Linked DNA regions of Pseudorhodoplanes sinuspersici. The protein of the gene in region 1 interacts with the protein of each later gene in a pairwise test. Links are inferred from orthologs where the notes say so. Each region holds a gene or a part of one and is shown on either strand. Other genes may lie near its edges. The genes, in order: dnaE and dnaQ.

Region 1 (4,334 bases):
GGCGATCCCGTCCTGGGCCTGACGCTTGGTGCCGACGAAGAGAATGCGGCCGCCCTTGGCAACCGTGTCGGACACCGCCTGCAGCGCCTGATGCAGCATCGGCACGGTCTGGGCGAGATCTATGATGTGGATGTTGTTGCGGACGCCAAAGATGTAATTCCCCATCTTCGGATTCCAGCGGTGGGCCTGGTGGCCAAAGTGAACGCCAGCTTCCAAGAGCTGACGCATGCTGTAATCGGGCAGCGCCATAGTAAACTTCTCCGGTTTGTCCTCCGCGGATGCGTGAACGGCAAGCCTAAGTGCCTGCCGCTACCGGACGGCCTCAATGGCCCATTGTCGGGGCCGGAAACCAATATCCGCGTGTGAGATGGGCGGCATATAGCCGCGTTGCGCCAAAAAGGCAAGGAAAGCCTGAGAACCCGCTCAGGCCGCCTCTACCGTGACGACGCCGGGTACCGCCTTGATGGCGCCAGCGATCTGTGGTGAGACCTTGTAGCGGCCCGGCAGCTTGATCTCGACCTCGCCGCCATCGGACAGCATCAGTACGAACCGCACCTCGCCGTCGCCCTTTGGCTCCAGCCGGTTGGTGATGTGGTCGAGCGGTGCCGGATCGCGCAGGAAGATCTGCAGGCTCTTCTGGACCTTCTCGGCAGCCTGATCGAGCCGTTCCACCGACTGGATGCGGGCCCGCACCTCTTCGCCCTGCGCTTCGCCGGTCAGGAACAACAACACCGCACTGCCCGGCTCCAGCAAGTCGCGATATTGCTGCAGCCCTTCCTGGAACAGGATCGCCTCATATTGTCCGGTCGGATCCGACAGGCCGATGATTCCCATTTTGTTGCCGGTCTTGGTGCGGCGTTCCATGCGCGACACGACGGTCGCGGCCGTTCGCCCCGCATTGGCGCCCGCCAGTACAGACTTTGAGAATTCTGACCAGTTCAGCACCTTCATGCGCTTGAGCGCGTTGGCGTAATCGTCGAGCGGGTGTCCCGTCAGGAAGAAACCGATCGCTTCGTATTCGCGCTGCAGCCGTTCAGACGGCATCCACGGTTCGACCGCAGGAATGCGCAGCGTTTCGCGATGCGATGGGCCGCCGAACAATTCGTTCTGACCGACAACCGCTGCATCATGCGTGCGGGTCGCGGTCGACAGCATCGTCTCGACCGCTGCATGCACGCCGGCGCGATTGCTGTCCAGCTTGTCGAAGGCGCCGGCCGCCGCAAGGCTTTCCAAAACGCGCTTGTTCACCGCTCGTGGGTTGAGGCGAGAGGCGAAGTCGGACAGATCGCGGAACGGCTTGTCGCCACGCGATGCGACGATCGATTCCACAGCCTGCTTGCCGACGCCCTTCAGGGCCGCAAGCGAATAGAAAATCGTGCTGCCCTCAACATCGAAATATTCGCGTGAGCGATTGATCGATGGCGGTTCGAGTTTGAGGCCGAGCCGCTCGGCCTCGCCGCGGAATTCCGACAGCTTGTCGGTATTGCCCATATCAAGCGTCATTGAAGCTGCGAGGAACTCAACCGGGTAATTCGCTTTCATATAGGCCGTTTGATACGCGACCAGCGCATAAGCGGCCGCGTGGCTCTTGTTGAAGCCGTATTCGGCAAAGCGTTCGAGCAGGTCGAAGATGGCATCGGCCTGCGACTTTGCGATGTCGCGCGCGACGCAACCGGTGACGAAGCGCTCGCGCTGCGCCTGCATTTCCGAGCGGATCTTCTTGCCCATGGCGCGGCGCAGATTGTCCGCCTCGCCGAGCGTATAGCCGGCCAGAAGCTGGGCGGCCTGCATCACCTGTTCCTGGTAGACGATGACGCCGAAAGTTTCTTTCAGCACCTCCTCGAGCTTGGGATGGATATAATCCGGCTCCTCGTCGCCGTGTTTGCGCGCGCAATAGGTCGGGATATTCGCCATCGGACCCGGCCGGTAGAGCGCCACAAGCGCAATGATGTCCTCGAACCGGTCGGGCTTCATGTCGAGCAGCGCCCGGCGCATGCCCTGACTTTCCAGCTGGAAGATGCCGACCGCCTCCGCCCTGGCCAGCAAGTCATAGGTCTTCTTATCGTCGAGCGCGATCGCCGCCAGATCGAGTTCGACACCGCGCCGCTTCAGCAGATCGACGGCAGTCTTCAGCACCGTCAATGTCTTCAGGCCGAGGAAGTCGAACTTCACGAGACCGGCCGGTTCGACCCATTTCATATTGAACTGCGTAACCGGCATATCCGATTTCGGATCGCGATAAAGCGGCACCAGTTCGGCCAGCGGCCGGTCGCCGATGACGATGCCGGCGGCGTGGGTCGAGGCGTGGCGCGTCAATCCTTCCAGCTTGCGGGCGATGTCGAAGGCGCGACGCACGGTAGGATTGGCGTCGCGTTCGGCCTGCAGTTTTGGCTCGTCATCGATCGCGCGCGCCAGCGTGACCGGATTGGCGGGATTCTGCGGCACCAGCTTGCACAGCTTGTCGACCTGGCCATACGGCATTTCCAGCACACGGCCGACGTCGCGCAGCACGCCGCGCGCCTGCAGCGTACCGAAGGTGATGATCTGCGCGACCTGATCGCGACCGTAACGCTCCTGCACATAGCGGATCACCTCGTCGCGGCGGTCCTGGCAGAAGTCGATATCGAAGTCCGGCATCGAGATGCGTTCCTCGTTGAGGAAACGCTCGAACAGCAGGCCGAACCGCATCGGATCGAGATCGGTGATGGTCAGCGAATACGCAACGAGCGAGCCAGCGCCTGAACCGCGGCCCGGCCCAACCGGAATGTCCTGCGACTTCGCCCATTTGATGAAGTCCGACACGATTAGGAAGTAGCCGGGGAATTTCATCCGCTCGATGACGCCGAGTTCGATGTCGAGCCGGCGGGCGTAATCCTCGCGTGAAAAACCGCGCGCCATCCCGTGCGCGGCGATGCGCCGCTCCAGCCCCTGTTCGGCCTGTTGCCGCAGTTCGGTCGCTTCATCGGCAACGACGGCTTCGGCAGTCGAAAAGCGCGGCAGGATCGGATTCATCTTGCGCGGACGGTACGAGCAACGCTGCGCGATCTCGGCGGTATTGGCGATCGCCTCCGGCAGATCGGAGAACAGCTTCGCCATCTCCTTGCGGCTTTTGAAATAGTGCTCGGGCGTCAGCTTGCGCCGCTCGTTCTCGGCGATGATGCGGCCTTCGGCGATGCAAATCAGCGCGTCATGGGATTCGTAATCGTCGGGTGTCGCAAAGAACGGCTCGTTGGTCGCGACCAGCGGCAGCGATTGTCCATAGGCAATGTCCAGAAGATGGCCTTCGGTCAGACGTTGCTCAGGCAGGCCGTGACGCTGGATTTCGACATAAAGCCGGTTGCCGAACAGCACGCGCAATTGCTCGCTGCGCTGCTGCGCCAGATCGAGACGCCCCGCAACAATCGCCTGGTCGAGAACGCCAAGGCCGCCTCCGGTGAGTGCAATGATGCCGTCGGTTTCCTGGTCCAGCCATGAGACATGGATATGCGGCGCCTCATTCGACGGTGTCTCAAGAAAGGCTCGCGATGACAGGCGCATCAGCCGGCGGTAGCCGTCCTGGCGGGCGGCAAGCAGCACGATGCGCGGCAATGTCTTGTTTTGCAGGGGATTACGGGGATCGCGGGGTTGGTCGCCAAAATCGATCGATAAACAGGTGCCGACAATCGGCTGCACGCCGGACGACGCCATTTTTTCGGAAAACTCCAGCGCCCCGAACATGTTGTCAGTGTCGGTCAGGGCGAGCGCCGGCTGCTTGTCGGCCTTGGCGAGATCGGCCAGTCGCCCGATCTTCAGCGCGCCTTCAAGCAGCGAATAGGAAGAATGCACATGCAGGTGCACAAAGGGTGCATCCGACACCGAGGGCCTCGCGAATCTGTCGGCAAATCTGTTGGTCAGACGCGATGGTGGGGACCGCCCTTGCCGATGTCTACCCCTAAGCCGGCAAGCCTACAATGTGCACCGGTTTTCCCCAGCAACCGCACGCCGCTGGGTTCTGTAACAAGAGAGAAGCAGCCGGGCGCAGGAAACGCATTCACACTTTCCGGCGGCCCGGCCGAAACTGCGTCCCGCGGACGCTACAAACGCACACTCACTGGGACACGATATGGACATCGTGCTAACGCAACCGACGCAACTTACAAACCGCCCAGAACCTGGGCCCAGATGGCGATCATTCCCAGAAACAGCGATAACGAAGCCAAGGCGGCGGCCTCTTCAACAACAGCGCGTAGCATGGCGGACCCCCTTGGTCTTCTCTAGTGGAGAACGTACAGAGAACATAGTTCTGCATTCGTTCTATGTCAAGCGGCGGAACATGGGCACGCGCGGGAGCGATA
Region 2 (3,193 bases), 3.1 Mb from region 1 along the record:
GCAGCTCCTTTCCGAGAAGCGCCGCGCTCCGGTGAACTGATGTTATTCTGGTCCGCTCCGGCGCCGCTTGTTCTTGCTTCGAGAAGCTTCGCGCGCCGCACCATGTTGAGTGCCGCCGGCATTCCGGTGGAAATCATTCCGGCAAAAATCGACGAACGCGCGATCGAACGCAATCTCAACGGCAAACGCGATCCCGACGAACTGGCCCTGTTGCTATCTTGGGAGAAAGCCAGCGCCGTGTCGTTTAAGGCGCCATCGCGTCTGATCGTCGGTGCCGATCAGACACTGGCGATGGGTTCGAAGCGATTCAACAAGCCGGCCAATGTCGATGAAGCGCGTGAGCAGTTGCGCATGCTGCGCGGGCAGAGCCATACGCTGCATTCGGCAACGACGCTGGTGCAGGATGGCTCCGTGCTGTTCAAGGTTGTCGATACGGCGCGGCTGCGTATGCGCAATTTCTCCGACAAGTTTCTCGACGATTATCTCGAAGCCGCCGGGCCGTCGGTGACGGAAAGTGTCGGCGGCTATCAGCTCGAGAAGCTTGGCATCCATTTGTTCGAGCGTGTGGAAGGCGACTATTTCACCATTCTCGGCATGCCGCTTCTGCCGCTTCTGGATTTTTTCCGGTTCAAGGGATTTTTGAAGGATTGAAATCGGCGGTCACGCGCGGTCAATGATGGAGCAGGGCATATGTTCGTCCTCGGCCTGACCGGTTCGATCGGCATGGGAAAAAGCACCACGGCGCAATTGTTCGCCGACGAAGGTGTTCCCGTGCACGATGCCGATGCAGCCGTGCATAGGCTGTATGAAGGTGAGGCCGTGCCCCTGATCGAGGCGGCATTCCCCGGCACGACCGGCGAGGGCAAAGTCGACCGGCAAAAACTCGCAAAAACCGTTGTCGGCCATCCCGAAGCCTTGAAGCGGCTGGAGGCGATCGTGCATCCGCTGGTGGCAGAGGTGCGCGATCGGTTCCTTCAGGCGGCAAAAGCCGGTGGCAGCGAGGTTGCCATCCTCGATATTCCGCTTCTCTACGAAACCGGTGGTGAGAAGTTGGTGGATGCCGTCGTCGTGGTGTCGGCGAGTGCGGCCGTCCAGCGCCAGCGGGTGCTGGCGCGCCCCGGCATGACGATCGAGAAATTCGAGACCTTGCTGGCGAAACAGATGCCCGACGCTGAAAAACGCAAACGCGCCGATTTTATTCTGGATACCGGCCATGGTATCGAAGCAGCACGCGATCAGGTACGGGACATTCTGAAGCGAGTGGCTAAAATGCCGAAACGGACCTGATTCGGCGGCGGATCAAACGGATCACATGCGCGAGATCGTCTTCGACACGGAAACCACGGGCCTCGATCCGGTGCAGGGGCATCGGCTGGTCGAGATCGGCTGCGTCGAATTGCTCAACCGGTTTCCGACCGGGCGCGTGTTTCACAAATACGTCAATCCTGAGCGCGACATGCCGGTCGAGGCCTTCAATGTGCATGGCCTGTCGATCGAATTCCTGAAGAACCACAAATGCTTTCACGAGGAGGCCGACGAGTTTCTCGATTTTGTCGGCGATGCGCCGCTGGTGGCGCATAACGGCTATTTCGATCTCGCCTTCGTCAATTCCGAACTCACCATTGCGAAACGGACAGTTTTTGCGCGTGACCGCATCATCGATACGCTGATGCTGGCGCGGCGCAAGCATCCGGGCCAGTCGAACAAGCTCGACGATCTCTGCGCGCGCTACAAGATCGACAATTCAAAACGCACCAAGCACGGCGCGCTGCTCGACGCCGAATTGCTGGCGGAAGTCTATATCGAACTGGTCGGCGGCCGGCAGACGACGCTCGGTCTCGTCAGCACCAGCGGTGTTGCGGCCATACCTGAAGGCGACGGTTCACGCCGCACGCGACCTGAGCCGCTGCCGCCCCGCATCAGCGACGACGAGCGCGCGGCACATGGCGCTTTCATCGCGACACTGGGCGAAGAAGCAGTGTGGAAGACATACGCGGCGGCTGAGTAGCCGTTTGCTTGATCCGCTCATTCCCGCAAGGCGGGAATCCAGTGGGAAGATTCTGGCTCCCCGCCTTCGCGGGGACGAGCGGATTGTAAGGCAGACCGAGAAACAATCAGCTCGGCTGCTGAAGGCCCTGCGCGGTCGCCTGCTCGGCCATCTTCTGACGATACAGCCCGACGAAATCGACCGGATCGATGAACAGCGGCGGGAACCCGCCATTGCGAACCCCGTTGGCGATGATCTCGCGTGCAAACGGGAACAGCAGGCGCGGGCATTCGATCATCAGGATCGGATGAATTGAGTCCTGCGGTACATTCTGGATGCGGAACACGCCGCCATAGATCAATTCGAATGCGAACAGCATCGAACCTGCGGCATCGGCCTTGCCTTCGATTTTCAGCTCGACTTCGAACTCGGACTGAAACGGTGCGGCATTCACGTTGATCTGGATATTGATGTTGGGCTGCGCGTCGGACGGCTGCAGCGAGCGCGGCGCGTTCGGATTCTCGAATGAGAAATCCTTAATATATTGCGCCAGCACATTGAGCTGAGGCTGTTGTGCGTCGGACGGTGCGCCTTGTGCGCCGCCATTGCCATTGGTCGAGGTCGCCATCGGAAATCCTGCTGATGCGCCGGGTAGGGGCGCGCTTTTGAGGGCGAGTGGCTAACACACGTCACCAGGGCGAACAAGGATCGGTCCAAGGACGTTAGCGCCGTGGTTTCCGGCGGTCGTCCGATTTGTTGCCGTCGGGGATGTGCGTGTCACGGATGTCGCGCCACTGGCTACGGTCGAGATCCAGCACGCGGCCGGAGGGCCGGCTGCGCCGGACCGGTCCGCGGTCGATCAGTTTCTTCTGCACGGCGGGGACCAGTAGCAGAAGACCGACCGCATCGGTTACGAAGCCCGGCAGCACCAGAAGGATGCCGCCAATCACGGTCAGGACCCCGCCGGCGCCGGCTTCCCCAAACGCAGGGTCCCGCCGCGACAACATGTCCGCCAACCGACCGACAAGCCGTTTGCCCATGCGGCCAAGAACCAAAAAGCCGAAGACGGAAGTTGCGAATAATGTAAACAAAACGACGAACGATCCAAAAGCCTGCGCGGCGACAAGGAAAACCGCGGCTTCCGCCACAACCAAGCCTAAAAGTCCGAGCAGGATCAGCCTACCGGAAGCCATTGGGGCGATTTCC

What was found.
Region 2: the proteins of dnaE (region 1) and dnaQ interact in binary tests that used the Escherichia coli proteins (3 or more experiments, as listed by UniProt). The link is inferred for Pseudorhodoplanes sinuspersici from one-to-one orthologs.

Annotation. Positions count from the first base shown.
Region 1 is NZ_CP021112.1:4,706,481-4,710,814, reverse strand. The notes cover bases 224-4,244. They hold dnaE (DNA polymerase III subunit alpha), read right to left. Parts: upstream 3,856-4,244; coding sequence 424-3,855; downstream 224-423. Other genes in these bases: CAK95_RS22955 (30S ribosomal protein S2), read right to left, coding at 224-249. Also shown: more of CAK95_RS22955, read right to left, coding at 1-223. UniProt on the Escherichia coli protein: DNA polymerase III is a complex, multichain enzyme responsible for most of the replicative synthesis in bacteria. This DNA polymerase also exhibits 3' to 5' exonuclease activity. The alpha chain is the DNA polymerase catalytic subunit.
Region 2 is NZ_CP021112.1:1,628,492-1,631,684, reverse strand. Bases 281-3,160 are described here. They hold dnaQ (DNA polymerase III subunit epsilon), read left to right. Parts: upstream 281-1,312; coding sequence 1,313-2,008; downstream 2,009-3,160. Other genes in these bases: CAK95_RS08045 (FxsA family protein), read right to left, coding at 2,710-3,160; secB (protein-export chaperone SecB), read right to left, coding at 2,115-2,615; coaE (dephospho-CoA kinase), read left to right, coding at 691-1,287; CAK95_RS08065 (Maf family protein), read left to right, coding at 281-651. In the rest of the region: CAK95_RS08070 (pyruvate, water dikinase regulatory protein), read left to right, coding at 1-40; more of CAK95_RS08065, read left to right, coding at 40-280; more of CAK95_RS08045, read right to left, coding at 3,161-3,180. UniProt on the Escherichia coli protein: DNA polymerase III is a complex, multichain enzyme responsible for most of the replicative synthesis in bacteria. The epsilon subunit contain the editing function and is a proofreading 3'-5' exonuclease.